3 regions of the Gordonia polyisoprenivorans genome follow, and region 2 is predicted to be linked to each of the others. Evidence: riboswitches for the same ligand, from Rfam matches in the RefSeq annotation. Region 2 holds a riboswitch; each other region holds the start of a gene.
The links. Region 2 has a riboswitch for S-adenosylmethionine ahead of J6U32_RS23425 (LLM class flavin-dependent oxidoreductase). Riboswitches for the same ligand answer to the same signal wherever they lie in the genome.
Positions count from the first base shown of each region.

Region 1: linked by a shared signal. The riboswitch ahead of J6U32_RS25805 (aminotransferase class V-fold PLP-dependent enzyme) and the one ahead of J6U32_RS23425 (LLM class flavin-dependent oxidoreductase) in region 2 are both predicted to bind S-adenosylmethionine.
Region 3: linked by a shared signal. The riboswitch ahead of J6U32_RS11945 (bifunctional o-acetylhomoserine/o-acetylserine sulfhydrylase) and the one ahead of J6U32_RS23425 (LLM class flavin-dependent oxidoreductase) in region 2 are both predicted to bind S-adenosylmethionine.

Region 1 covers NZ_CP072203.1:5,743,760-5,753,746, forward strand. The annotation lists gene J6U32_RS25785 (MDR family MFS transporter) at 1-1,279, opposite strand, end outside; gene J6U32_RS25790 (MarR family winged helix-turn-helix transcriptional regulator) at 1,276-1,806, opposite strand; gene alc (allantoicase) at 1,993-2,976, shown strand; gene J6U32_RS25800 (hypothetical protein) at 2,998-3,429, opposite strand; gene J6U32_RS25805 (aminotransferase class V-fold PLP-dependent enzyme) at 3,426-4,730, opposite strand; SAM riboswitch class IV at 4,748-4,861, opposite strand; gene J6U32_RS25810 (isochorismate synthase) at 4,952-6,049, shown strand; gene J6U32_RS25815 (HNH endonuclease) at 6,615-7,904, shown strand; gene J6U32_RS25820 (hypothetical protein) at 8,350-9,180, opposite strand; gene J6U32_RS25825 (O-succinylhomoserine sulfhydrylase) at 9,202-9,987, opposite strand, start outside.
Region 2 covers NZ_CP072203.1:5,223,820-5,233,806, reverse strand. The annotation lists gene J6U32_RS23435 (NAD(P)/FAD-dependent oxidoreductase) at 1-1,007, shown strand, start outside; gene J6U32_RS23430 (ABC transporter substrate-binding protein) at 1,018-1,977, opposite strand; SAM riboswitch class I at 2,185-2,271, shown strand; gene J6U32_RS23425 (LLM class flavin-dependent oxidoreductase) at 2,279-3,427, shown strand; gene J6U32_RS23420 (ABC transporter substrate-binding protein) at 3,427-5,055, shown strand; gene J6U32_RS23415 (ABC transporter permease) at 5,062-6,051, shown strand; gene J6U32_RS23410 (ABC transporter permease) at 6,044-6,928, shown strand; gene J6U32_RS23405 (dipeptide ABC transporter ATP-binding protein) at 6,925-8,526, shown strand; gene J6U32_RS23400 (LLM class flavin-dependent oxidoreductase) at 8,519-9,715, shown strand; gene J6U32_RS23395 (NtaA/DmoA family FMN-dependent monooxygenase) at 9,728-9,987, shown strand, end outside.
Region 3 covers NZ_CP072203.1:2,645,893-2,655,879, forward strand. The annotation lists gene J6U32_RS11925 (bifunctional methylenetetrahydrofolate dehydrogenase/methenyltetrahydrofolate cyclohydrolase) at 23-913, shown strand; gene J6U32_RS11930 (DUF3017 domain-containing protein) at 910-1,233, shown strand; gene J6U32_RS11935 (Hsp70 family protein) at 1,319-2,869, shown strand; gene metX (homoserine O-acetyltransferase MetX) at 2,932-4,080, opposite strand; gene J6U32_RS11945 (bifunctional o-acetylhomoserine/o-acetylserine sulfhydrylase) at 4,105-5,439, opposite strand; SAM riboswitch class IV at 5,501-5,621, opposite strand; gene J6U32_RS11950 (cutinase family protein) at 5,840-7,570, shown strand; gene J6U32_RS11955 (MFS transporter) at 7,664-8,992, shown strand; gene bfr (bacterioferritin) at 8,950-9,435, opposite strand; gene J6U32_RS11965 ((2Fe-2S)-binding protein) at 9,533-9,712, opposite strand; gene J6U32_RS11970 (exodeoxyribonuclease III) at 9,836-9,987, shown strand, end outside.

The sequences.
Region 1 (9,987 bases), 520 kb from region 2:
GCCGGAAGAAGGTCGCGGTACCCGTCGACAGTCCCATGTCCTTGGGCGGCAGGATGTTCTGCATGGCCAGGGTGATGGGCTGCATGAGGTTGCCGAGTCCGAAGCCGAGGAAGAACGCGTAGATCATCACCAGCCACACCGGTGTCGACAGTCCGACGGTGTGCAACAGGAACATCATCACCGTGATCAGGATCGAGCCCACGATGGTGAAGATCTTGTACCGCCCGGTCCGCGAGATCAGCTGACCCGAGAGCACCGACCCGGTCATCAGCCCGAGCACCATCGGCAGCATCTGCAGGCCGGCGACCATCGGGCTCGACCCGCGCAGCACCTGGAAGTACTGCGGCAGCATCGAGATGCCGCCGAACATCACCGCACCGACGATCATCGAGACGACGATGCCCTGCGCGAAGACGCGATTCTTGAAGACGCGCAACGGGATCAACGCGTCTTCACCCATCAGGTGCTCGATGAGCACGAACACCGCGAGCCCCACGGCGCCGACGATGTAACACAGCCAGGACCAGCCCGACAGCCATCCCCACTCGCGACCCTGTTCGGCGACGATCAGCAGCGGCGCGACGGTCACCGCGAGCGCGGTGGCACCCCAGTAGTCGGTGCGGCCGCCGATGCCCTTGTTCTGGTCGTAATTGAGCACCTTGTAGACCACGATGAGGGCCAGGATGCCGATCGGCACATTGACCAGGAACACCCAGCGCCAGCCGGAGACCCAGAGGATCGAGGACTGGCCGGCGAACAGTCCGCCGAGCACCGGTCCCAGCACGCTGGAGGTGCCGAATACGGCCAGGAAGTAGCCCTGGTACTTGGCGCGTTCGCGGGGCGGGACGATGTCACCGATGGTGGTCAGCGCCAAGGTGAACAGGCCGCCGGCACCGATGCCCTGGAAGGCGCGGAACGCGGCGAGCTCGTACATCGAGGTCGCCATGCTGCAGGCCAGCGAACCGATCACGAAGATCGAGATGGCCAGCAGGAAGAACGGCTTACGTCCGTAGAGATCGGAGAGCTTGCCGTAGAGCGGTGTGACGATGGTCGAGGTCACCAGGTAGGCGGTGGTGACCCACGCCTGCATGTCGTAGCCCTGCAGATCGTCAGCGATCGTGCGGATCGCGGTCGAGACGATCGTCTGGTCGAGTGCCGCGAGGAACATGCCGAGCATCAGACCGGCCAGAACTGTCAGGATCTGCCGGTGCGAGAGTCCCGCTCCGGCGTGCTCCTCCGGGGGGCTCACCGCCGAGGCGGTGACGTTGTCGTTGGTCATGGGGTCCTCGAGGTCGTAGGGGCTGGGGGGATACGTGGGGATTCGGACGACGGTGCCGTCTCGGATGGCCGACGTTCGCACGCCGGCGGCACCAGGGTCTCGGTGGCATCAACGAAGCGGGTGAGAAGCGTCACCAACGTCGCCAGCTCGTCGGACGACCACTCGCTCATGGTGGAGTTCACCGCCGTGCGGCGCCCCGACCGCATCGACTCGACGCGTTCACGTCCGGCGTCGGTGACGACGAGCAGCGTCGCGCGTCCGTCGTGCGGGTCGGCTTCGCGCCGGATCAGCCCGAGATCGACGAGCTGACTGACGTGTCTGCTGACCGTCGACGGATCGGCGCCGAGTTCCGCGGCCAGCTCTCGTGAGCGCATCGGGCGTTTGACCAGATGGAACAGGCCTTTGAAGGCCGCCGTCTCGAACTCACCGTCGGGCGTGCGGAAGGTCGTGTGGACCGCGCGGTCGCGGATACGGATGTAGCGCGCGAGTGCGTCGAAGAGCTGATCGATGTCGCGATCGTCGAGCATGCCGATTCCCCGATCGGTGAGGATGTCCGATTTCCTTGCCGCGTACAACTAGTTGCTGAGTGCATGTAGTTGACGGCCGCAAGTATGCGCTCGAGTTCGTCGTCATGGCAAATCCCATTAGGATCGACGGTCGTGACCCCTGTACCCCCACCGACGTCATCGGGTAGCCGTCCACACTTCACTTCCATGCCTGACCTGGCCTTACGGGACCTGGGCGGCGCCGTCGTGTGGACCAACGACGACCTCTTCGCCGAGGCGCAGAACCTGATCAAGACCCCCCCGGCGCAGTATCAGCCCGCGACGTTCGGCCACAAGGGACAGATCTACGACGGCTGGGAGACGCGACGGCGTCGAGAAGCGGGAGTCGATCAGGCGATCGTGCGGCTCGGCGCGCCGGGTGTCATCTACGGCGTCGTCGTCGACACGGCGTGGTTCAAGGGCAACTATCCGCCGTTCATCTCCGTCGAGGCCGCCGCCAAGGAGGGCGTCGTCTCCGTCGACGAACTGCTGACCGACACCGAGTGGGTCACCATCGTCGAGAAGAGCCCCGTCGACGGCGACACCCGCAACCCGTTCCGGGTCGACGCGAAGGATCGCTTCACCCACGTGCGTCTGACGATGCATCCCGACGGCGGTGTGGCCCGATTCCGGGTCCATGGGCGCGGCGTACCCAACCCGCACTTCTTCCGTTACGGCCATTTCGACCTGGCCGCGTTGGAGAACGGTGGCCTGATCACGGCCTGCTCCAACATGTTCTACAGCTCGCCCAACAACCTGCTCATGCCCGGCCGTGCACGGCACATGGGCGAGGGCTGGGAGACCTCGCGTCGGCGCGACGACGGCAACGACTGGGTGCAGGTACGCCTGGCCGGACAGGGCCGGGTGAGCCTCGTCGAACTCGACACCAGCTACTTCCTGGGCAACGCGCCCGGCGCGGCAATGGTCCGCGGCCGCGACGGCGAGGACGGCGAGTGGTTCGAGGTGTTGGGCCGCACCGACTTACAGCCCGACACCCGGCACCGGTTCGTCATCGACCTCGACCGGCCGATGACCGAGGCGCGCATCGACGTCTACCCCGACGGCGGGATGGCCCGACTCAAGCTGTACGGCCTGCTGACCGACGAGGCGCAGACCGAACTCGTTGAGCAGTGGGAGCGCGGCGAGGCCTGAGCACGACTGGTCGCCGGGATGTCAGGCCGCGCGTCGCTCCGCGAACGACGGCAACACCAGCTCGCGCACGCGGTGACTCGTCGCCGAACCGTCGAGTGGCACCAGGATCACCGCGTCGGCGACCTCGGCCGCGTAGATGTCGCGGATGAGGGTCACCAGACCGCTCGGCGTACCCACATAGCGGACGGTGCCGCCGTTGATCTCGTCCGGAATGTGTGCGACCGCCGCCCGCGCCGACGCGGCGCTGGGCGCGATCGCCACCTCCACCTCGAGTGCGACGGAGAAGTTCGCGGTGTCGCGGGTACCGGCCCGCAGCAGCGAGCGGGCCCGCTGGGCGTCACGCAGCGTGGGTCGACGGACGACGATGGCCGACGGCTCGGCGGGAACGTCGTCGGCGAGCGCGACGCGCAGCGACGGCCGTCCGATGCTGATGCGATCGAGTTCGATGGTCATGCCGGGTTCCCTCCGGGTGAGGTCGAGATGAGTTGTGCCAGAGCGTCGATCAAGCGGTCGATGTCGGCGGCCCCGGTGCCGAGGCCGAAGCTCGCGCGCACGGCGCCGTCGGGGTGGCCGAGGCGAGTGAGGATCGGGTGGGCGCAGAACTTTCCGTCGCGCACGCCGATGCCGTGTTCGTCGCTGAGATATTCGGCGACGGCGCGCGGTGCAATGCCGTCGACGCCGAACCCGGCGATCCCGACGCGATCGGTGATGTCGTCGAAGATGCGGAGTGCCTCGACGCCGTCGATCCGCGCGAGACCGTCATCGAGACGGCAACGCAATTCGTGTTCGTGCAGGCCGATCGCCTCGAAGCCGATCTCGGTGATCGCCTCGCAGGCCGCGGCGATGGCGATGGCGCCCAACACATTCGGAGACCCTGCTTCATGCCGCGCGGCACCGGTGTGCCAGGCAGTGGCCGCGCAGTTCTCGTCGGGCCCGTCGACGACGCTCACCTGCGCCGAGGCGCCACCGCCGGCGAGATACGGGTCGGCGGCGTCGAGCCAGTCCGTTCGTCCGATGAGCACTCCCGCCCCGAACGGCGCGTAGACCTTGTGACCGGAGAACACCAGGTAGTCGATACCGTGGCTGACCATCGACACCGGCCGGTGGGCGACGAGTTGGGCTGCGTCGACGAGGATGCGCGCGCCGTGTCGGTGCGCGATGGCGGCGAGGCGACCGATCGGCAGGACCTCGCCGGTGACGTTGGAGGCCGCGGTCACCGCGAGCAATGCCGCGGGAGCCGCGGCCAGTTCGCATTCGAGCGCGACGAGGGTGTCCTCGATACCCGGACGCGCGGTCACGATGCGGGCCGTCCCGGAGTCGCGCGAGACCCACGGCAGGAGGTTGGCGTGGTGCTCGATGTCGAAGACCACAACGTCGCCGGGGGTGCAGTGGGCCGCCAGATTGATCGCGTCGGTGGTGTTGCGGGTGAACACGACGGTGTCGTCGGCACGCCCACGCACGAAGCGCCGCACCGTCTCCCGGCACTGCTCGTAGCGACGGGTGGTGACCTGGGACAGATGGCCGGCACCGCGGTGGACACTCGCGTACTGGTGCAGCGACGCGGCGACGGCGTCGGCGACCGCGGTCAGGGCGGGGGCGCTCGCCGCATAGTCGAGATTGGCGTAGGCCACCTCGTTCCCGTCGGCGAGCGGCACCGGCTGTCCTGCGCCGACGACCTCGGCCAGCGGCTCGCAGGACGACGGATCTGCGCACACGGTGGCGGCGACCGATGCGGGGGTGGCGACAGCAGTCATCGAAAAATCTCCTCGGGAATCCACGCTTGCCGTGTCCGGGTGGTACACGGCCAGGTCGTCACCCGGAGCACCCCACCGCGGAGGAGGGTTGCCGACCAGCGAGCCGGGGCTTGTCACTGGCACTCATGACCTGCACCAAGGGTGACCTATCACGTCCGAGGGTGTCAATTTTCACTCAGCGTGGGCGAAATCCCGGCGCCGTCCGGCGCTAGGTTGGTCGGGTGAGCGGCGAACCTGTGGGAGATGAGGGAACGGGGCCTGCCCCGTTCGTGTTGTCGCGTCCGCACGGAGCGGTTCGGGCCGAGGGCGTTGCGCGACGGTTCACCGCGGTCTCCGACGCCGCCGAGGCACTGCGATCCGGTGCGGTGGCGTCGGTGGTCGGCGCACTCCCGTTCGACCCCGCCGATCCGGCCGCGCTGTTCGCACCCGAGCGATTGCATCGGGAACAGGCGCTCGGTGGGCGCGCCCCCCTCCGTCATTCACTGACCCACTTCGTCGAGATCCCCAACGCCGCCACACATCGGGAGCGGGTGCGCCGGGCGGTGGCCGCCATCGATGCCGGCGACCTCGACAAGGTGGTGCTCGCGAGAACCGTTGGTGCGGTGCTTGATTCACCGGTCGAGATCGGCGAGCTCCTCGAGGCGCTGGCGCACGGCAATTCCGAACGCAATGCGTTCGTGGTCGACACCGGCCACTCGTGGCTGCTCGGCGCGAGCCCGGAGTTGTTGCTGCACAAGAGCGGCCGCGAGGTCACCTGTCATCCGTATGCCGGTTCGGCTCCTCGCTCGTCGGACCCGGAAGCCGATCGCGAAGCCCGGGAGAAACTCGCCGCGTCGGACAAGGATCATCGCGAGCACGCGTTTGTCGTCGAGCATCTGCGTGAACGGTTGGCGCCGATCAGCGACGAACTCTCTGTCGCGACCCGACCTCAGTTGCTTTCCACCGGCGAGATGTGGCATCTGGCCACACCGATTCGCGCCCGGCTCACCGATCCGGATGTCGGCGCGCTCGACCTGGCCCTCGCCCTGAGCCCCACCCCCGCGGTGTGCGGAACACCGACCGACGCTGCGGCACAGTTCATCCGGGATCACGAGGAACCCCGTGGACTCTACGCCGGCGCCGTCGGCTGGGCCGACGCACACGGCGACGGCGAGTGGATGGTCACCATCCGTTGCCTCGAACTCGACGCCGACCGACAAACCTTTCGCACGTGGGCCGGCGGCGGCATCGTCGCCGACTCCGATCCCGAAGCCGAACTCGCCGAGACCACCGACAAACTGCTGACGGTATTGCGGGCGTTGGGAATCGACAACCGCTGATCAGCAGGCCTCCTCCCCCGGCGGTCGAGGCTTGCTCGAGTAACCTTCCCCATCGGTGGCCCAGGCGCACCCCCGTACCTGGACATACCCGCCCCATCGACGATCCAGGCCCCCGCACTCGAGCAGCCCTCCCCATCGACGGTTCCATGCGCACCACCCCCGTACCCGAGCAACCCCTCCCCATCGATGATCCAGGCGCACAACCCCGTACTCGAGCATCCCCTCCCCATCGACGGTCCATACGCACCACCCCCGTACCCGAGCATCCCCTCCCCATCGATGATCCATACGCACAACCCCCCGTACCCGAGTCATCCCCTCCCCATCGATGGTCGAGGTGCACGGCGCCCCAGGCGCCGGGCCTCGAGACCCGGCGAGATGACAGGTATCGCAACCACATCCATCGACTACAGCAAAAACCGCGCCCCTACCACACCCCGCCGACAGAAAAGCATCGCCGAAACACGTTGTCCACAAGCAGAATTGACCAAAATACCCCTTGCATCGAACACCCTGGCGAGGTACACTGGACCCATCACACCGATCAGCCACCGAGGAGGGGCCCATGATCGAATCCACTACAGTCCTTGACGCGCAAACCGTTGACGCCGAAGCAATCTTCGCCACCATCGTCACCCAACTCAGCGACCTGCAATGGAATCCCGACATGACCGGACCCCAAGCCTTCGGCGCCATGAAACAAGTCCTACTGTTGCGCAATCTGGTCGATCACCACGCCACGTCGCTCACCGGCGAACTGGATCGGTTAGAGGTGGCCGACCACAAAACCACCCGACTTCGAGAATTGTTGATCAGCATGGGCTTCGCGCCCTCGGTCGCAGGTCGATATGTGCGGATCTCGGCCACCACCGATGTGGAACTCTTGCTCGCGCATGCCGCTGACGGCTCCATCTCGTCGGAGCACACCGACGCCATCGTCCGCGGGCTGGGCCACATCGACACCCGCTCCCCCGAACCTTTGGACACCGTCCAACGGTGTGAATACCTGCGGAAACTGCTGTCGCACTGCTTCGCCGGATTCACCCCCGCCGAGATCAACCTCTACGCGCGGCAACTCGGAAACGAATTGGCGGCCGACACACCGGGCGGGTTACCTGCCGCCGAGGACAAGAACATCAACTCCTACACCGACCGCATCACCGACGACGGCCGGCTGGAGATCTCAGCGAACCTCGACATCATCGCCGGCGAGAAAACCCGCACCCTGATGGAAACCCTGTCGGCGCCCAAGCCTCAACCTGATGGGTCCCCCGATCCGCGCACGCCTGAGCAGATCTGCGCCGCCGCGTTCGAAACGATCGTGGAGTTGGCGGCACAAGGACTAGCGGACACCACCTTCTCGGCGAAACCGACCAACGGGTTGTTGTGGACGTGGTCGGCGGACAACCCCGGGCTCGGCGGGGACCTGCAGAACATGGGTCCGATCACCGAAGCCACCGCAAAAATGCTGTCGTGTGACACCACGATCACCAAGATCATTCTCAATTCCGACGGTGTACCCCTCGACGTCGGACTCAAAGAGCGCTTGTTCACCCCTGGCCAACGCAAAGCGTTGGTGGTGCGGGATCGTGGTTGTATCAAATGCGGTGCCCACGCCGGACGCTGCCAGGGACACCACGTGCGGCACTGGGCCGATGGTGGTCCCACCGACCTGGACAACGGATGCCTCCTGTGCACCAGCTGTCATGACGATGTCCACCACCACGGCTGGGACATCATCATGGGCTTCGACCGACACCCCTGGCTGATCCCACCCGCCAGCATCGACCCGCAACGACGACCAGTGCCGTCGTATCACCGACGCACTATGCGACTCGACGACGCCGCAGCCTGACCTACCCTGCCCCACTACCTGATTTCCCGCACCCGGCATCGCCGGGACCGCATCTGTTGTTTGAGAACTCCATAGAGAAATCACCACCCGATGGTCGAGGTGTCGTGCCCGTGGCCCGGAAGCCTTTCGACACAAGGGGTCTCGAGGCTCGTCGCTAGCGCTCCTCGGCACCTCGACCACCGGGATGGGAACGGTCCCCCCGATGGTCGAGGTGCGAGCCGCGTGCGGCGAGCCTCGAGACCACCTGCAGCAGAGCTAGAACCGAACCACCATGGACCAGAAGCCGCTCAGCACAACAGTTCTCGAGGCTCGTCGCTGGCGCTCCTCGACACCTCGACCACCGGATGGGCGCCTTCCCCCGCTGGTCGACATTCGTCGTCAGAGGTGTAATGCTCCGGGCGCCCGTCCACCCGCGCCACGGGGAGCGCGTCGGCGGCTCGGCGAATCAGTGTCGACGGTTTTTCTCGTCGTCGGCCAGCGCTCGACGAAGCTGGTCCGCCATATCCGGTCGGAACCTCGACATCTGCATCGCCGCGATCGCCTGCGCTCCGACTGTCGTCACGCCGAGTTCCGACACCAGTCGCCGGATTGCGTCCTCCTCGGATTCCGCACATTGCATGAGCGAGAGAACATCTGCCGAACGATCGAGCGCTGTCACCCAGGCACGCAACACCTCTGATCGTTCCTGCCTCTCGACCCCAGGATCCGGTCGTGCCCGGCGCCCGCGTGGTGAAGGCGCTTCGACGACCGGTCCATCCCACTCGAAGAGTCCGTCCGGGAGCGAGGCATGCTCGGTGAGCTCGACTTCCGACGATCCCGAACCGCCGGACATCGAAAGCCGCACGATCACCCCGGTCGACCCGTCGATGGAAATCTCACCGTTCTTCCCAGAGCGGTCCCCCAGCACCACCGCCCAGGCGCGACGGTCACCGACATCCAATGCTCGTGGCTCGTCGCGAACGACGACGTCACGACTCATACTGTGCAGCAATGAGTTCTGACCGAGCAGCTGCAACGGGCTGACCCCGCGACCGAGTATCGGCAACCTGATGTCGCCGTCCAGCAGCGTCATGTGGCCATCAATGCGCACCAGCGATCTGTCGCGACCGCTGAGATACACCGGCTCACCATCGATCTCGATACGCCACCGATTGGTCGGAGCGTGCCAGAACCGATAGGACTCGTCGAGTTCGGTTCCGCGATCCGAGCCAAGAGATCTGAGGACACCCGAGACCGTCACCGAGCCGGACGCCGCATTGCGCCCGACCAGTTCCACCCACGACACCCCCACGCCGAGCTACCCCAGCGCCTGATCCAGATCCGTCAGCAGGTCATCGATCCCCTCGAGCCCCACCGAGAGCCGAACGACGGAGTCGCTCAACCCGATTGCGGCGCGCCCATCCGGCCCCATGGCCCGATGTGTGGTGGTCGCCGGATGCGTGATCAGCGACTTGGAGTCACCGAGGTTGTTCGAGATGTCGATGACGCGCAGCGCGTTGAGGACCTCGAAGGCACGCTTCTTGCCGTCGATGCCGTCGCGATCGTTGAGTTCGAAGGTCACCACCGTGCCACCGCCGGACATCTGCGCGGTCGCCAGCTCGTACTGCGGGTGCGAGGTGAGGAACGGGTACTTGGTCCACCGCACGCGCGGGTCGGCGTCCAGGAACTCCGCGATCCGCAGCGCCGAGGCCACCGAGGCGTCGACGCGCAGCTTCAGCGTCTCGAGTCCCTTGAGGAGGGTCCACGCGTTGAACGGCGAGAGCGCAGGTCCGGTGTGGCGCATCAGGGTCTGCACCGGCCCGTCGATGTACTCCTTGGTACCGAGCACAGCGCCGCCCATCACCCGCCCCTGGCCGTCGATGTGCTTGGTGCCGGAGTAGACGATGACATCGGCCCCCAGGTCCAGCCCCTGCTGCAGTAGCGGGGTGGCGAACACGTTGTCCAGCACCACCTTTGCTCCTGCAGCGTGCGCGAGCTCGGAGACCTTCGCAACGTCGACGAGGCTCTGCATCGGATTCGACGGGGTCTCGAAGAACACCGCATCGGCTGGCGTCGACAACGCCTGCTCCCACTGCTCGAGGTC
Region 2 (9,987 bases):
ATTTCGGCAACGACCATTTCGCGGAATTCGCGCCCGGTCTCAAAACCATCGACGACGCCCTCGAACTCCGCGGACGTATCCTCGGCGCCTTCGAACAGGCCGAGTTGTCCACCGATCCCGACGAGCGCGCCCGCCTGCTGACCTTCGTGGTGGTCGGCGCCGGTGCCACCGGGGTGGAGATGGCCGGGCAGATCGCGGAGATGGCGGCCAAGACGCTACGCGGCGCGTTCGACTCCATCGATCCGACGCAGGCGCGGGTCATCCTGCTCGACGCCGCGCCGTCGGTGCTTCCGCCGTTCGGGCGCAAGCTCGGGGGGCGGGCCGAAAAGCGTTTGCGCTCACTGGGAGTCGACGTCCAACTGGGATCGATGGTGGTCGACATGGACTACGATGGGCTGGTGGTCAAAGACCCCGACGGCACCACCCGACGCATCGAGAGCCAGTGCAAGGTGTGGTCGGCGGGTGTCGCGGCCAGCCCACTGGGCCGCCATCTCGCCGAGCGGAGCGGAGCCGAGACCGACCGCGCCGGCCGGGTCCGGGTGCAGCCCGATCTCAGTCTGCCCGGCCACGCCGAGGTGTTCATCGTCGGCGACATGATGGCACTCGACGGGGTGCCGGGCCAGGCTCCGGCGGCCAATCAGTCCGCGCGGTACGCCGCCGACACCATCACCGCTCGGCTCAACGGCAGCCTGCGCGCCCGAAAGCCGTTCTCCTACTGGGACAAGGGATCGATGGCGACGGTCTCGCGGTACTCGGCCGTCGCCAGCGTGCCGATCCCCGGCACGTCACGGCACATCGAGTTCTCCGGTTACCTCGCCTGGCTCGGATGGCTGTTCCTGCACCTGATCTACCTCGTCGGATTCCGCAACCGCTTCACCACGCTGATCGATTGGCTCTTCGCGTTCACCTCGCGCAGCCGCAACCAGCTCGCGGTCACCGAACAGCAGGTGTTCGCGCGCACCGTGATCGACCGGCTCGAGGAGATCGAGGAACGCGGCGCCGCCTGAGGCGGCGCGTCTACAGTTTCGCCAACGCCGGCGTCAGCTTGTCGACCGCCCACGGCACCGAGTAGATCGTGGGCGCGCTGAACGCCGCCGCGGTGTCGTTGGTGAGGAACACCGTCGTGCCGCGGCGCACCGCGGGCAGCGAATCCCAGCCGGGTATCGCATCGAAGGCCTCGGGCCCGCCGACCAGCGGCCAGAAGATCAGCAGGTCCGAAGCGAAGATGTCGATACGTTCGGCAGACACGACCGTGCGTGCGCCGCCGGGCGCGAGCCCCTTGACCGCCGGGTCGAGAACCAGGCCGAGTTCGGCGAGCAGTTTCGCGGAGGGGTCGGTGTCGCTGGTCACCACACCGAACTGATTCTGCGGGGTCAACTGTCCGAAGGTGAACGTCTTGCCCTGGCTCGCCGGGTATTTCGCCTTGGTGGTCGCGATCTGCTGCTCGACCTCGGCGACGGCCTCATCGGCCTGCTGCTGCTTGCCGAAGATCCGGCCGGCCGTCGTCATCACGTCCTGCCAACTGTCGGTGACGGTGTTCTTGGCCATCACCGGAATCGTGGGGGCGATCTGCGTCAGGCGGTCGTAGGCCGCACGGTCGGGCAGGTATCCGGCGAGGATGACCTGCGGGGCGAACCGAGCGATCGCGGCGACGTCAGGGGGACCGGCCTCCACGTCGTAGGTGACGATCGTCGACGAGTGCTCCGGCGTCCAGGCGAAGCGATTGTTCGGGCCCGAATACCCCTGCGCGAGGAACTCCGCCGTGATCGGGACCCCGAGGCGGATCAGCGAATCCGACCACGCGCCGCCGAATGTCACGACCTTGGTCGGATCGCTCGGAATCGTCGTCGATCCGTACTGGTGCTCAACGGTCACGGTCCCACCCGTGGATCCGGCCGGATCGTCGGGGGACGAACATCCGACAAGGGCGACGAACATCAGGGTCAACAGGCCGGCGAGGACTCCACGAACACGCATCTCGTTAGGTTAGGCTAAATCGCCGGTATCGGACAAGACCGACATGGGCGTTCCGACGACGCGGCTCGTCCTCGACGCCGTGCGGGCGTCCGGGTTAATCCCATGGTGACCGAAAGTATGTGCCGCATACACGCCCGAACGCCGTCGACGCACCCGGGTGACTCCTGACTTTCTTGCCGTGCGCCGCGCCGCCGACCTACCGTGAATCGACCATCTGGAGCGACCGAGAGACCCGGCTCGTCGACGTCGCAGCAACCCCCCAGAGGAGGGTGCTAACGCCGGGATCGATGGGAGTCGGCTCGTGCCATTTCATGACCATGCCCCGTTGTCGGTGCTCGACCTCGCACCGATCAGTGAGGGCTCCAATCCTGCTGCCGCACTGGCAAATACAATCGATCTCGCGCAGCACGCCGAGCAGTGGGGCTATCGCCGCTACTGGGTCGCCGAACATCACTTCGTCGCGGTGGCCGGCTCCAACCCGGCCGTCCTGATCGGTCACATCGCCGGTGCCACCACCACCATCCGGGTCGGGTCGGCGGCGGTGCAGGTCGGCCAGACGACCGCGGTCTCGGTCGTCGAGTCCTTCGGACTGCTCGACGCCTTCCACCCCGGCCGCATCGACCTGGGTCTCGGACGCTCCGGTCAACGGCGCGCGGAAGCGGTCACGGCGACACCGAAGGCTTCGACACCTGCGCCGCCCCTGCCGAGCATTCCCGGCCCGAGTCGCGTCGTCGACGGTGTGGTGCTCCCCGAACCATTCGATGTGTCGGCGCTGCTGGCGAATTCGCGCCTGGCACGCAGCTTCGAGGTACTCACCCAACCCGGTGCGCAGACCCCGGACTTCGCCGAGCAGGTCGCCGACATCGCCGCACTGCTCGAGGGCACCTATCGCAGCCCGTCCGGTTTCGAACTGCATGCGGTGCCCGGTGAGGGCGCCGACGTCGAGCTCTGGATCTTCGGCAGCAGCAAGGGCCAGAGCGCCCAGGTGGCCGGCGCGCGCGGACTTCCGTTCGTCGCCAACTACCACGTGAGCCCCGGGACCACGCTCGAAGCGGTGCAGGCCTACCGCGCCGCCTTCCGGCCGTCGGCGGTGCTCGCCGAACCGTACGTGGTGGTCTCGGCCGACGTGGTGGTCGCCGACGACGACGACACCGCACGCCATCTCGCCTCCACTTACGGGCACTGGGTGTACAGCATCCGCAGCGGCCACGGCGCCGTCGAGTATCCGGATCCGGCCACCGCGCCACCACTGGCCGACGAGCAGCGCGCACTGGTCGCCGACCGCCTCGAGACCCAGTTCGTGGGCAGCCCCGACACGGTCGTCGAGCGTCTCGCCGCACTCGGAAAACTCACCGACGCAGACGAACTCGTCATCACCTCGGTCACCCACGATCACGGTGACCGGCTGCGCTCGCACGAACTCCTCGCCAAGAAATGGGGCCTCATCTGATGCGTGGCATCACCACCACCGTCGCCCGTACCGCGACGGCAACCGTTGCCGCGCTGGCTGTCTTCGGTCTCGCCGCATGCGGCGGGGGCTCCTCGCAGTCCGAGGACGCCGGCCCGCCGGTCTCCGGCGGCACGCTGCGCTACGGCCTCTCCGACGCGCCCACCTGCTCCGACCCCGCCCAGAGCGCCACCAACCAGACGATCTACGTGACCCGTCAGATCGTCGACTCACTGACCGACCAGGTACCCGGGAGCGGCGACCTGAAACCGTGGCTGGCGCAGAGCTGGGAGGTCAGCCCCGACGCCAAGACCTTCACCTTCCATCTCAAGCCCGACGTCACCTTCAGCAACGGCACCCCGCTGACCGCCGACTCGGTCAAGAAGAACTTCGACGCCATCGTCACCACCCTCGGCGGCGCCAAGGCGCCCTTGGCCGCAACCTATCTCAGCGGCTACACCGGCACCACCGTCGTCGACCCGTTGACCGCACGGGTCGAGTTCTCCGCGCCGAACGCACAGTTCCTGCAGGCGACCTCGACCCCGCAGCTCGGCATCCAGGCCGACGCGACCGTCGCCGCCACACCCGAACAGCGGTGCCAGGGCACCAACATCGGCTCCGGGCCGTTCGTCTATTCCGCATGGCAACAAGGCCGTTCGGCCGCCCTGCGCAAACGCACGGGATATCAGTGGGGCTCGGCGGTGTTCACCCACACCGGCGATGCCTACCTCGACGGGATCGACTTCACCGTCGTCCCCGAATCGGGTGTGCGCACCGGGTCGCTGGGCTCCGGTCAGCTCGACGTCATCAGCGATGCCCTCCCCAACGACAAGGCACAGATCTCCTCGGCCGGTGGCAAGGTACTCACCGCGGTGAACCCCGGTGTGCCGTTCGGCCTGCAGCCCAACGTCTCCCGTGGAGTGCTCGCCGATGAACAGGTGCGCACCGCGCTGCTCCCGGCGATCAACCGCACCGAACTCGTCGACACCGTGCTCGACAAGGACTTCCACCCGGCGACCGGGGTGCTGGCCGCCAACACCCCGGGGTTCCATGCCGAGACCGCGGCGCTGACCTTCGACGCCGCCAAGTCCAGGCAGCTGCTCGACGCCGCCGGCTGGCGGCCCGGCCCGGACGGCATTCGCGTCAAAGACGGCCGGCGCCTGGCGTTCTCGATGCTCTACAGTCCGGTGTTCGCCGGCAACCAGGCGATCCTCGAACTCGTCCAGCAGCAGCTGAAGAACGTCGGCGTCGACATGGCGCTCGACGTCGTGCCCGCGGCCGAGGCCACCGTCCGACAGAACGCCGGTGACTACGACGCGATCTACTACAACGTGACCCGTGCCGACGGGGATATCCTGCGCACCCAGTTCGGGTTGACCACCCGAAACCTGAACCGGCGCGGTCCGATTCCCGCGCTGGATACGGCACTGGCGCAGCAGCAGAGCACCACCGACACCGCCGCTCGCAACGCGGATCTGGCCACCGCCCAGACCCAGATCATCGAGCACGGACTGTTCCTGCCGACCATCGAACTCTCGCAGGCCATCGGTACCGCGAGCACCGCACACCAGGTGTCCTTCGACGCCTCGGCGCGCCTGCAATTCCACGACACCTGGCTCTCGGGTCGGTGACCGGCGATGATCCGCTATCTCGCGATCAGAATCGCCTCGGCCATCGGGGTGCTGTGGGCGGCATTCACCGTCGCCTTCGTCATCCTGATCCTGCTGCCCTCGGATCCGGTGTCGATCGCGACCTCGGATGCCTCGATTCCCGCCGACCCGGCGGCCGTCGCCGCCCTCAAAGCCCGCTATGGCCTGGATCGTTCGGTGTGGCAACAGTATTGGTCGGCGTTGACCGGCGCGCTGCACGGTGATTTCGGTCTGTCGATCTCCCAGGGTCGCCCGGTCACCGACGTGATCGCCGACGCCCTGCCCGGCACCGTGGCGCTCACACTCACCGCGGTGGCGCTCGCCGTCATCGGTGGGGTCGGACTCGCGGTGCTCGCGACCTGGACCCGCTCGACACTGCTGCGTCGGGTGCTGCTCTCCATTCCCCCGCTGGTGGTGGCGCTGCCCACGTTCTGGGTGGGACTGGTCCTGTTGCAGGTCTTCGCCTTTCGCCTGCCGTGGTTCCCGGCATTCGGGGACACCCGGCCCGGGTCGATCGTGCTGCCGGCGGTGACGTTGGCCATCCCGTACGCCGGGGTACTCGGACAGGTCCTCATGACCAGCATGACCGCCACCGATGCGGCGCCGTTCGTGCAGACGGCCACCGCGAAGGGTGCGAGCCGCGGGCGCGTCATCACCCGACACATCCTGCGGGTCTCGTCGCTGCCGGCGCTGACGGTGGCCGGCGTAGTCGTCGGCAACCTCCTCGGCGGGGCGGTCGTGGTCGAGACGGTGTTCTCCCGGCCGGGTGTGGGCAAGCTCGCCCAATCCGCCGTCCTCGCACAGGACATCCCGGTCGTGTTGACGCTGGTGACCCTCTCGGCGCTGGTCTTCGTCACCATCAACCTGCTCGTCGACGTCGTCTACCCGTTCCTCGACCCCCGCATCCTCAGCGGTGCACGCCGACGGAAGCCGACGGTGCGCGACAACGACTCCCGGACGGAGCTGATCAATGTCTGACTCATCCGACACCAGTGTGTCGGTGCCGTCCTGGTCGTGGAGTCCGACGGCGGTGCGGCCCGCGGCGGTGTGGGCGTGGCTGCGGTCCAATGCGGCGGTGACCGTCGCGGTGATCGTCCTGGCGCTCGCCGTCGGATTCGCCGTGGCCCCGGGCTTGTTCACCGGGCGAGACCCGCTGCTGGCCGTGCCCTCGGAGAAACTCTCACCACCGAGCGCGTCGCACTGGTTCGGCACCGACAACCTCGGCCGCGACGTCTACGCGCGATTTGTCCACGGGGCGGGTCTGTCGCTGACGGCGACCATCGGTGCCGTCGGGGTAGCGCTGCTCATCGGGGCGATCCTCGGGTTGGTCGCGGGTACCGCAGGGGCCATCGCCGACGGGGTGATCATGAGGGCCATCGACGTGATGCTCGCGGTCCCCCAACTGTTGCTGGCCCTGGCCATCGTCGCGGCCCTGGGGTTCGGCACCACCAAGGTCGCGATCGCGGTGGCGGTGGTGCTCATCGCGAGCTTCGCGCGGGTCATGCGGGCCGAGGTGCTGCGGGTCCGTCACGCCCCGTTCGTCGAGGCGTCGCGCGCCTTCGGGGTCCCGGCCCCGGTCGTGCTCGTGCGGCACGTGTTGCGCAACTCCTACGCCCCGGTGCTCGCGCTGGCCGCCGCCGAATTCGGGATGGCGATCCTGCTCATCTCGTCGCTGTCGTTCCTCGGCTTCGGCGCGACCCCGCCGACCCCCGAATGGGGATCCCTGATCTCCGACGGCCGTGACTATCTGGCCACGGCCTGGTGGATGACCACGCTGCCGGGACTGGCGATCGTGGCCGTCGTTCTCTCGGCACACACCGTCGGACACCGTATCTCGGCGGGAGATCACCGATGAGCCCCGTGTCCGCCATCCCTGTCCTCGACGTGACCGATCTGCATGTGGCATACCGGATCAACGGCGCCGAGACCGAGGCGGTCCGCGGTGTCGATCTCACGGTGGCGCGAGGCGAGACCGTCGCCGTGGTCGGGGAGTCCGGCTCCGGGAAATCATCGGTGGCGCACGCGATCATCGGACTCCTGCCGCGCACGGCGCACTCCACGGGCCGCGTACACCTCGGAGATCTGCGGATCGATGAGCTCGGCTCCCGCGCCATGAACCGGATTCGGGGCGCACGGATCGGCCTGGTCCCGCAGGACCCGGGCACTGCGCTCAATCCCGTGCAACGCGTGGGCGATCAGGTCGCCGAAGTGCTGCGAATCCACGGTCGCGCCGCCCGCAAGACGGCGCGTATCCACGCGCTCGAGCACCTCGCCGACGCCGGCATCGACGATCCGCAGGTGCGCTACCACCAACTACCGCACCAACTCTCGGGCGGACAGCGGCAACGTGTGCTGATCGCGATGGCGATGGCGTGCGAACCCGAGCTGATCATCGCCGACGAACCCACGAGCGCTCTCGACGTCACCGTTCAGCGCCGCATCCTCGATCATCTCGCCGCCCGCGCCGCCGATACCGGCACCTCGATCCTGTTGATCACCCATGACATCGGGGTGGCCGCCGACCGTGCCGATCGGCTCGTCGTCATGTCCGGCGGGCAGATCGTCGAAAGCGGCTCGACAGCACAGGTTCTCACCGAGCCTCGCCATGCCTACACCCGGCGACTGATCGCCGACGCACCGGCACTCACCTCGGGCACCCTGGCCGCACCCCGCGACGACGGGGCGCCGATCATCGCACGCGCCGACCACATCTCGCGGTCGTTCCGGGTCGGCCGCGGCAACGGGTTGACCGCCGTCGACGACGTCTCGTTGGCGGTGCGCGCCGGGCAAACCCTGGCGGTGGTGGGGGAGAGCGGGTCGGGCAAGACGACCACCGCCCGCATCCTGGCCGGGCTGGAGACCCACGATTCCGGCGTCGTCGAGGCCGGTGACCGTCGCGGCGATGTCGGCTTCGTCTATCAGAACCCCTTCTCGTCGATGAACCCGAAACTGACTGTCGAACAGATCATCTCCGAACCGCTGCGCGGGGTCCCCCGAGCACAGCGCCGGCGTCGCGTCGACGAGCTCCTCGCGGCGGTCGCGCTCGAACCGGGTTATGCGCGCCGGCCGCCCACCGCGCTGTCGGGTGGTCAGCGGCAGCGGGTGGCGATCGCGCGTGCCCTGGCCACCACCCCGAAGCTGCTCATCCTGGACGAGCCGGTCTCAGCGCTCGACGTCACCATCCAAGCGCAGGTCCTGCGGCTGCTCGCCGATCTCCAACGCCGCCACGGCATCGCCTACCTGTTCATCTCGCATGACCTGGCCGTCGTCCGGCAGGTCAGTCACCGGGTGGCGGTCATGCGTGCCGGCCGGATCGTCGAGGAGGGGACGGTCGAGGACGTCTTCGACAATCCGCGCCACGACTACACCCGTGCGCTCCTCGCCGCCATTCCCGGACGGGGCCGTACCGCCGGTTCCGCCACCAACCTCCCCAAGGAGTCCGCTCATGCCTGATCAGATCCACCTGGCCGTCGCGTTGTCCGATGCGGGCTGGCACCCCGGCGCCTGGCGTGAACCCGGTGCGCGTCCCACCGAACTGCTCACCGGTCGCTACTGGGCAGATCTGGTGCGCGAGGCCGAATCCGGTGCCCTCGACCTCGTCACCATCGACGACGGACTCGGATTGCAACGCGACGACCATCTACGCCCCGACGACCGGACCGATCGGGTCCGTGGCCGGGTGGACGCGGTACTCGTCGCCAACCGGGTGGCGCCCACCACCCGTGCGATCGGCGTGATCCCGACGGCGATCACGACCCATACCGAACCGTTCCACACCGCCAAGGCGATCGCCACCCTCGACTACGTCGCGCACGGGCGCGCGGGAGTGCAACTGCGGGTCGACGGTTCGGCTGCCGATGCGCGGCTGTTCGGCCGTCGTACGCTGCCCGACCTGGTGCCCGGAGATCCCGACCCGGTGATCATCGAGGCCCTGTTCACCGAGGCCGCCGACTACGCCGAAGTACTGCGCCGACTGTGGGATTCGTGGGAGGACGACGCCGAGATCCGCGACGCCGCCACCGGTCGCTTCATCGATCGCGACAAACTGCACTACATCGACTTCGAGGGCGAGTACTTCAGTGTGCGGGGACCGTCGATCACCCCGCGCCCGCCGCAGGGGCAACCGCCCATCGCCGCACTCGGACACAACAGTTCGGCCTACGACCTGATCGGCCGGGTCGCCGACCTCGGATTCGTCACCGCCTCCGACGCGACCGCAGCGGCTGCGACCGTCGCCGAGATCGACGCCGTCCGGGTGTCGGCGGGGCGCGCCGATCCGGTGCGGGTGTTCGACGATCTACTCGTCATCCTCGGCGACACCGACGCCGAGGCTGCCGCCCGCGCTCGGCGACTCGACGAACTCGCCGGAACCGAATTACGCAGTGATGCACCGATCTTCGTCGGCACCGCCACCGGGCTCGCCGACCTCATCGAGGAGCTTGTGCCCACCGACGCCGACCCCGGACGAGCGCTCGCCGGGGTGCGGCTGCGCCCAGCCGTGCTGCCCGACGACCTGCTCGCGATCACCGGCCACCTGGTCCCGGAGTTGCGTCGCCGCGGGCGTTTCCGCACCGAGTACACCGCAACCACCCTCCGCGGACATCTCGGACTCACCCGCCCCGCCAACCGCTACGCAGCCTGATCGGAGAACGCCATGACCGCACCCCGCAAGGAAATCCATCTCGCCGCGCACTTTCCCGGCGTCAACAACACTACGGTGTGGAGCGATCCCGCCTCCGGCAGTCACATCGAGTTCGAGTCGTTCGAGCATTTCGCCCGGACCGCCGAACGCGGCAAATTCGACTTCCTATTCCTCGCCGAGGGGTTGCGGCTACGGGAGCAGAACGGTCTCATCTACGACCTCGACGTCGTCGGGCGGCCGGACACGTTCTCGATTCTCGCCGCACTCGGTGC
Region 3 (9,987 bases), 2.6 Mb from region 2:
ACGGAATGGAACAATGGTCGGCGTGAGCGCGATACGACTGGACGGCAAGGCCACCCGCGATGAGATCTTCACCGATCTCGCCGCACGAGTGGAGAAGTTGCGCGGCGCGGGAATCACCCCGGGACTCGGCACCATCCTGGTCGGCGACGACCCCGGGTCGCAGTCCTATGTCAAGGGTAAGCACGCCGATTGTGCGCGGATCGGGGTGTCGTCGATCCGCAAGGATCTGCCCGCCGATACGACGACCGAGGACCTCAACGCGGCCATCGACGAACTCAACGCCGACCCCGCCTGCACCGGATACATCGTCCAACTCCCCTTGCCGAAACACCTCGACGAGAATGCTGCGCTCGAGCGTATCGATCCGGCCAAGGACGCCGACGGCCTTCATCCGATCAATCTCGGCCGACTCGTGTTGGGCAAGGAATCGACCCTGCCATGTACGCCGCGGGGGGTCATCCACCTGCTGCGGCGCTACGGCATCGACATCGCGGGCGCGCGGGTCACCGTCATCGGCCGCGGCGTCACCATCGGCAGGCCCATCGGTCTGCTGCTGACGCGGCGCAGTGAGAACGCCACCGTGACCCTGTGCCACACCGGTACGCGCGACCTCGCCGCCGAGGTGGCCCGCGCTGACATCGTCATCGCGGCGGCAGGGGTGCCGCACCTGGTGACCGCCGACATGGTCAAGCCGGGTGCCGCCGTGATCGACGTCGGTGTCAGCCGGACCGAGGACGGTCTGCGCGGCGATGTCGCGCCCGACGTGTGGGATGTGGCCGGGCATGTCTCGCCCAACCCGGGCGGGGTCGGTCCACTCACGCGCGCCTTCTTGCTGGTGAACGTCGTCGAACGCGCCGAGGCTCAGCTCGCGGCGCTCACTGCGGACGGCTCCGTCGGGACCCGTTCGCGATGACCGGCGGCGCCCCTCAACGGGTGGAGCGGTTGCGCCACGTCCGACGGGTGCGCGCCTACGCGGTACAGATTCCCTACCTGCTGGTGCTGTTGGGTGTCGTGGCCGCCGCGGCACTCGTGTTGTTCGATCGCTGGCGTCGCGGAGCGTTCGTCTTCGGCGCGGCGTTGTTGTTCGGCGCGCTCCTGCGCGCGCTGATCCCCACCCCGCGAGCGGGTTTGCTGCAGGTCAGGGGCAAATTCTTCGATGTTGCGGCGATGGCGTCGAGCGGAGCGCTGATCCTCTGGCTGGCGACGTCGATCGACCCGTTGGGCACAGATTGATTACACTGGTGACCAAAGCGTGACATTCGGGGTACCGACCCGACACTCGAACTCCGCTGAGCGGAGCGATTGTTAGCAACACTAAGTGGGGATTGACATCAGTTCGACGTTCGAGATCAACGACCAGGCAAGACCGGGCGACACCACGTCGCTGGGTGTCTCCGTCGGCGAGGGCATGATCCATTACGTCCTGCTCACGCACGACGAGGCAGGTCGCACCGCGCTCGAAGCGCGCGTCTTCGACGTCGATCCCACCGACGGGCTCGACTCGGTGGGACGGGTGAACGCGGGCATCGACCTGATGCTCGACGCTGCCCGCGCCGCCGACCTGCGCGTCGGCCCGATCGGGGTGGCGGCGCGGACCGCAACCCAACGCCGTCGCCTGCGCTCGGGCGGATCCGGGACACGCCGACAGATCCACCTGGGCTCCGACGAAGAGGCGGTCGCCGAATTCCTGACCCGAACCGGACAGATCGGTCGGTTCTCCTCGGTGGTCGTCGCCGACTGCGGCGACACCGGCGTGTCGCTCTACACCGTGGATCCCGCCGCCGGCCGTGTCGAGGCGATCGAACGGTCGACGGTGCTCAGTGGCCGTCGGATCGACGAGGCGCTTGCCGACCACATCGCGGCCGAGGTGGACGGGGCCGACGCCGGCGCCCGCACCAAGCGTCAGCGTGCCCAGTTGGTCAGCGCCTGCCGCACCGCGAAGGAAGAGGTCGCCGATTCCTCGTCCGCCCCGGCTGCGTCCACCGTGGGGCAGGGCTCGCCGGCGGCGTTGGCCGGGGTGCCATTGACCTCGGCGACGGTCGAGCAGGTCGCCGATCCGATGGTGGACGAGGCGCGCGAGGTGTTCGCCCGTTATCTCGCCGACCTCCGGTCGCGTGGTCACGCTCCGGACGCAGCGGTGCTGGTCGGCGGGTTGGCCAACCTGCCGGTCACCCGGCGGATCGTGCCGGACGCCGGACTCGACCTCCTCACCCCGGGGTCGCCGGAACTGGCCGCGGCCACCGGTGCGGCAATGCTGGCCGGCAAGGCCGGCACCTCCCGACTGGCCTTCATCGGTGGCCGCCGGGCGCGCAGTTGGTCGGCGGTACCGGTGGCGATCGTGGCCGGGATCATCGGCGCGATCGTGATGGCGGCGGTCGCCGTCGGAGCCACCGTGACCGACGACGCCGACCCGCTGCCCTCTCCGACGCGCACGGCCGACGCACACACCATTGACACCACTCGGGACTCGGGATTCACGACGACGTCGCATCACCAGACGACGTCGGTGATGACCTCGGTCGCGGCGCCGTCGGCCACCGAGCCCGCCGGGCATGAGCAACTCCCGAGTTGGGCGACGACCGAACTCCCGCTCACGACGTCGACGACCACCCTGACGCTGGTGCCCAACACCACCACGCCGCCGGCGACGACCACACCGTCGACGACGACCCCGTCCGGACCCACGCTGACTCCGTATCCGACGCTTCCGATCCCGTCCGGTCTGATCCCACCCGACCTGATCCCCAGCATCGTGGCGCCGCAGACGACGGCTCCGGGAATCCGTCCCTCCCAGTCGGCGTCGAGTACCTCGCCGACCCCGGATGCGGGGGATTCGGCGCAGACGACCACCACCACACCTGCCCGCTGAGACACGCCCGCCCACGACGCCTGTGGGCGCGTGGGCGGGGTGGTGTATCGGTGCGAGGTCCGTCAGCGGCGGGCGAGATCCACGGTGCGCTTGAGGAGATCGGCGATCGCATCGAACTCGGTGAGGAATCCGTCGTGGCCCTTGTCGGACCGGACCACCTGGAGCCCGCCGACGCAGTTGCCGAGACCTTCGGCGATTTCTGCCTGTAACCGCAACGGGTACAAGCGATCCGAATCGATGCCGGCGACGATGGTCGGAACGGTGCACGAGGCGAGGGCGGCGGCGATACCACCCCGGTTGCGGCCGACGTCATGGTGGTTCAGCACGTCGGAGAGCACCACATAGCTGCCCGGATCGAAGCGCTCGATCAGTTTGTCGGCCTGGTGCTCGAGATAACTCTGCACCGCGTAGCGGCCGCCGAGGAGCGGATTCTCTTGCGCCTGAGGCGCATTGGCGAACCGCTCGTCGAGTTCACCCTCGAATCGGTAGGTGAGGTGGGCGATACGTCGGGCGATTCCGAGGCCGGCGATCGGGGAGCGCCCGGTGCCGTGGTAGTCCCCGCCCTGCCAGTTGGGATCGGAGGTGATCGCCGCGATCTGGGTGGTCTGTGTGCCGATCTGATCGGCGGTCGCGCGGGCGCCGACCGCCAGCACCAGGGCGCTGCGGACCCGATCGGGGTACTCGATCGCCCACTCCAGCGCACGCGCGCCGCCCATCGAGCCGCCGAGTACCGCGCCGATTCCCCGGATGCCCAGGGCATCGAGCAGGGCCGCCTCGGCGCGCACCTGATCGAGCACGGTGATGTCGGGGAAGCGTGAACCCCAGGGCCGCCCTTGCGAATCCGGCGACGACGGGCCCGTCGACCCACGGCAGCCGCCGAGGACGTTGGCGGAGATGACGCACCATTCGTCGGTGTCGATGGCAGCTCCCGGCCCGATCAGGCCGTCCCACCACCCGGGCGAGGGATGCTCGTCGGTGGGCGCGCCGGTCACATGCGAGTCGCCGGTCAGGGCGTGCAGCGTGAGGATCACGTTGTCACGTGCGGGCGACAACGTCCCCCAGCGCTGGAACGCCAGGGTGACGTCGTCGAGTTGCTGCCCGTTGTCGAGAGACAACGACCCCAAACGCATTCGGACCATCTGCCCGTCGGGAACTCGTTCCCACTCGGGCTGATGCGTCGTGGACGCCTGGGGGTCGATACTCACCGACACGGGTGTTGTACTCCTGTCCTCGAACTACTTGGCCGCCGCGAAACCCTGGTCGAGGTCGGCGATGATGTCGTCGATGCCCTCGATACCGACGGCCAGGCGCACCAGGCCGGGGGTCACACCGGCAGCGAGCTGCTCCTCGGGGGTCAGCTGGCTGTGGGTGGTCGAGGCGGGGTGGATGACCAGCGACCGCACGTCACCGATGTTGGCGACGTGGCTGTGCAGCGTCAACGCCTCGACGAAGCGCTTCCCCGCGTCGACGCCACCGGCGATCTCGAAGCCGATGATCGCGCCCTGCCCCTTGGGGGCGAGCTTCTGACCACGGGAGTACCAGGGCGAGGACTGCAGACCGGCGTAGGCGACCGACTCGACCTGAGCGTGATCGGCGAGATGGGCCGCGACCCGCTGCGCATTGGCGACGTGGCGCTCGACGCGCAGGCTCAGGGTTTCCAGTCCCTGGGCGAGCAGGAAGGCGTTGAACGGCGAGATCGCCGCACCGGTGTCACGCAGCAACTGCACGCGTGCCTTGAGCGCGTAGGCCGGCGCACCGAGGTCGGCGAACACCGCACCGTGATAGCTGGGGTCGGGGGTGGTGAAGCCGGGGAACAGATCCTGGCCGTCACGCTGCACCCGCCAGTCGAAGGTGCCGCCGTCGACGATGATGCCGCCGATCGCGGTGCCGTGCCCACCGATGTACTTGGTCGCCGAGTGGACGACGATGTCGGCGCCGTGGGCCAGCGGGTTCAGCAGGTACGGGGTGGCGACGGTGTTGTCGACGATCAGCGGCACGCCGTTGCGATGGGCGACCTCGGAGATGCCCTCGATGTCGAGGATCTCGTTGTTGGGGTTGGAGATCGACTCGCCGTAGAAGGCCCGGGTGTTGTCGCGGACCGCGGCCTGCCACGAATCGAGATCCTCGGGATCCTCGACGAAGCTCACCTCGATACCGAGCTTGGGCAGTGTGTAGTGGAAGAGGTTGTAGGTTCCGCCGTAGAGACGCGGGCTCGACACGACGTGTCCGCCGTTCTCCACGATGTTGAGGATGGCGTAGGTCTCGGCGGCCTGACCGGACGCGACCAACAGTGCCGCCACACCGCCCTCGAGCGCGGCGACACGCTGCTCGACGGCGTCCTGGGTGGGGTTCATGATGCGGGTGTAGATGTTGCCCGGCTCGGCGAGGCCGAAGAGGTTGGCCGCGTGGGTGGTGTCGTTGAAGACGTACGACGTGGTCTGGTAGATCGGCAGTGCACGAGCGTTCGTGGCGGCGTCGGCCGACTGGCCCACATGGATCTGCTTGGTCTCGAAACTCCAGTCGTCGGCTGGGTTCTGGGCATCCGTGCCGTCGTTGGCTACGTCAGACATGAGAATAGATCACTTTCTGCGGTCGGCAGGGTGTGGTGACCCTGATGGGGTCCGACCTTCGGACCCGCGCTTGCCGGGGATGCTCGTCGCGATCCCACAACCCGGTCATCACCCGGAGCACCCCACCGCGGTTGGAGGGTTGCCGATCAGCGAGCCGGGGCTTGACGCTGATACTCATGACCTGGCGACAAGGATATAACACGGTCGTCGGCGGCTGAGAACCCTCCTGCTCAGCCTGGTTTGCGTGCTGGACAGAAACGGTCGGAGTCGGTTCGGGCGTGGCGGCGGGTGTCGCCCGGACGGACCAATCGCGTCCTGATCTCGACGGATCGGCCGGAATCGGCCGCGCCGTCTGCCTACTCTTGCCCCATCACGGTTCCCTCGCCCAAGGACGTGTCCGATGCGGCTCTCACCTTCCTTCGCCTCGCTCCGCGGCAGCATCTCGACCGGAGTGGTCGGGGCCGCGACTGTGGCGCTCATCGCGGCCGCATTCTGGGGTCACGGGGTCGCGTCGGCGGAAACAGCGGCGGCGTGCAGTCAACCCGGTCGGGTGTTCATCGTCGGCGGCACGTGGAATTCCGACGGTTCGTATCTCGTCGGGATCGAACAGCGCTACACCGGGCACGGCGCCCACTGGGAGGAGCTGCCGGACAGTCCGTACTCCGGCGCGGGCGCCTACGAGATCGAGCAGGTGCCCTACTCCGCGACCATCTGGCCGCTCGGGTCGGTCGGATACAACGCCAGCGAGGCCGAAGGGTCGGCCAATCTGGAGCAGGCCGTCGCCGCGTACCAGCAGCAGTGCGGTGCCGACAAGAAGATCGTCATCGCCGGCTACTCGCAGGGGGCGCGGATCGCCGGCGACGTGCTCACCGACATCGGGGCAAATCGGTCGGTGACCATGGACGACGGCTCGACCTACGTCATCTCCACCACCGATTCCGACGGTGCACGCACGGTGTCGGGAGAGCTCTACTCCGATCCGCGGATGTCGGCGACGCTGTGGGGACAGGGGATCGAGGCGACCCTGGTCGGGATCATCCCCGGTCTGACCATGTCCGGAACCCGAGCGGTCACCGACTACGGGGGCCTGCCGGTGACCACCTACTGCATCGCGGGCGATCCGATCTGCGATCTCCCCGATCCGTTCCATGACCCCATCGGCGACCTCGACGCCCTCCTCGGCTATTGGGTCAAGCACGGTCAGTATCCGTTTCACATGTATCAATTCCCGGGCACCGGCACGACCTGGTACATGAACGGCGCGAACGAGCCGATGACGTGCACGCAGAGCGGGTCGCTGCAGACCTGCACGATCGCCTCGCCCTCATCGATGGTCATCCTCGCCCAGAACCTCGTCGACGCGCTGGGCCTGCACTGGTCGGTCCCGGACCTGGTGGCCTACCGGTTCCGCCTACCCGACATCATCGGGATCACCCTTGCCGACTTCCAGCCACCGATCCGCTGGGTCATGGACTGGTTTCCGCCGTTGCCACAACTGGGCTACGGCGCGTACCTGCCGGATCTCTACGCCTTCGAGAACACCATCAACGGCGCGCTCACCTGGAACCGTGAGCTCTTCGAAGAAGGAGTGCAGGCACTGCTGGCCAGCGGCAAGAGCATCGTCGCATTGCCGCTCAATTTCGTGAAGTACTGGGCGGCGCGCGTCGTCGAGGGCATCACGACGGTGCCGAGGGGTTCGACGAGTGCGGGTGCGGGTGCGACGGTGCTGTCGACCCCGACACAGGTCGCGGTGCCGCTGCTTGCGTCCCGACAGAGCGCTGTCGGTGGTGGGGCGGGCGCTGTGGGCGAGGAGGCGGGCGCTGTCGGTGGTGGGGCGGGCGCTGTGGGCGAGGAGGCGGGCGCTGTGGGCGCAACGCAGGCACCGGCGCCCGAGTCGAGTGTGGCGCCTATGTCGAGTACGTCGCCGGAGCCGAGTGTGTCGCCTACGTCGAGCACGTCGCCGGAGTCGAGTTCGACGACCGAGTCGGGCGCGACGTCGTCGCAGTCGGAAACGTCGTCACAGGAGAGTTCCGCGCCGTCGCCAGGTGAGACCGAGAGCGGTTCCGCACCGGATCAGACAACGGTGCCGTCCGCCTCGTCGGCGAAGGAATCTGCTGCCGCCACACCGTGACGGACGTCTCGATTCCGGTCCGACGAACCCGTGTGAACGAACTCACCCGACCACACGGGAATCCGCACCGGACGGGTGGTGGTTGCGCCTCCCGTGTCGAGATCAGCCCACCCCACCTCCGCCGTGACCGCCGACGCGACGCCTGCCGCCGGTACGGCGCCGTCGGAGGCGTCCGAAGATCTCGAAATCACGTTGTCCGACATCGTTTCTCGTGGCCCGTCATCGTTGCGCTGGGCGATCCTCGCGTTGGCCCTCGGCAGTTTCGGTATCGGGACCACCGAATTCGTCGCGATGGGTCTGCTGCCCAACATCGCCGGAGCCCTCGATGTCAGCGAGCCCACCGCCGGGACGGTGATCTCGGTGTATGCGCTCGGCGTCGTGGTCGGTGCGCCGCTCATCGCCGCTCTCACCGCCCGGATGTCGCGGCGCACACTGCTGATCGGCCTGATGGTCGCCTTCACCGTCGGCAACGTCGCGACGGTGCTCGCGCCGACCTTCGGGTTGCTCATCGCGGCGAGGTTCGTGGCAGGTTTACCGCACGGCGCATATTTCGGGGTCGCCGCTCTGGTGGCAGCGCATCTTGCCGGCCCGGGCCGGCGCGCCAAGGCCATCGGGCAGGTCATGCTCGGCCTGGCGGTGGCCAATGTCGCCGGCGTTCCGATGGCCGCGTGGCTGGGTGAGCATTTCGGTTGGCGCAGTGCATTTCTGGTGGTCGTCGTCGTCGGTGTGGCGACCGTGGCCGCCCTGATCCGCAGCCTTCCGTCGTTGCGTGACATGCGCGTCACCAACCCGGTCACCGAACTCGGTGCCCTGCGCCGCTCGCAGGTGTGGTTCACGCTGTTCATCGGCATTGTGGGCTTCGGTGGGATGTTCGCGTTCTACACCTATCTGAACACCACGTTGACCACTCTCGGTGGCCTGCCGGTGGGTCTGGTCCCGCTCGCGTTGATGCTGTTCGGACTGGGCATGGTCGTCGGCAACATCGTCGGGGGGATCGCCGCCGACCGCAGCGTGTCGCGCTCGATCCTGGTGGGACTCGTCGGACTCGCCGCGGTCTTGCTCTGCTTTGCCCTCTTCGTTCAGATCATTTGGGCTGCACTGGCATTGACCTTCTTGGTCGGTGTCGCCGGCACCTCGATGGTGCCCGCACTGCAGACCCGATTGATGGATGTCGCCGAGGACGCCCAGACGTTGGCGGCGGCACTGAACCATTCGGCCCTCAATATCGCCAATGCCGCCGGCGCATGGCTCGGCGGCATCGTGATCGCGGCGGGACACGGCTATCGCGCACCCTCGGTGCTCGGGGCCGTGCTGGCCGTGGCGGGGATCGTCGTCCTGGGCGTCGCCGTGGCGGCGGCGCGTCGGACGCGAGGACCCGATCAGCCCACGTCGGGTGGCGTGGCGACCGTCTTGGACATATAGAGCTGCTCGCCGAGGCGATCCATCAGCTCGAGCTGGGTCTCGAGGTAATCGATGTGGTGCTCTTCGTCCTTGAGGATCTCCTCGAAGAGCTTGGCCGAGGTGATGTCGCCCTTGCTGCGGCACATCGCGATTCCCGGCTTGAGGCGTTCGACGACCTCGATCTCGACGGCCAGATCACATTCGAACTGCTCGCGCAGTGTCTGGCCGATACGCAGCGGCAGGATCTGCTGATAGTTGGGCAGACCCTCGAGGAACAGGATGCGGTCGGTGAGGATCTCCGCGTGGGTCATCTCCTCGATGGATTCGGCCCGCGTCTTGGCGGCGACCTCGGTCAGTCCCCAGTTGTCCTGCATCTTGGAGTGCAGAAAGTACTGATTGATTGCCGTCAATTCGCTGGTCAGCTGCTCATTGAGCAGGGCGATGACCTCGTCATCTCCACGCATGCCACAACTCCGTTCGGTCCAGGGACTGGTGTCTTCGAACGTTAGCACGGGCAATTGCCCCACGCGCTCGATTCGCGTGGGGTCGAACGCGGGTGGGTCAGGCTGCGGTGGTGACGGACGTCCTTTCGCTCACGATCTGTGCAAGCCGTTCGAGGCAGGTGCCACATCCTTCGCCGGCGCCGCAGCGGTCGCTGATCGCGTCGACGGTTCGAGCGCCCGCGGTGCAGTGCTCGTGGACCTCGTCCTCGGTCACCGCGCGACAGATACAAACGAACATGGACCTCACCTCATCTGGCTGTTAGGTGAGGATTACATAAAGTGCCGGCTTGGCGCAAGGGTTGCCTTACCTTTGGAATCACTCCAGATAACGTGTCGGTGGCCGCACGTAGGGTGGGGCACCGTGACCACGTCGATCACCACCATCAACGTCAACGGCATCCGCGCCGCCACCAAGCAGCGTTCGGAGATCAATCCCGGCTTCTTGAGCTGGCTCGAAGCGTCAGGCACCGACATCGTCCTGATGCAGGAGATCAGGGCCGACGCCGAGCAGAC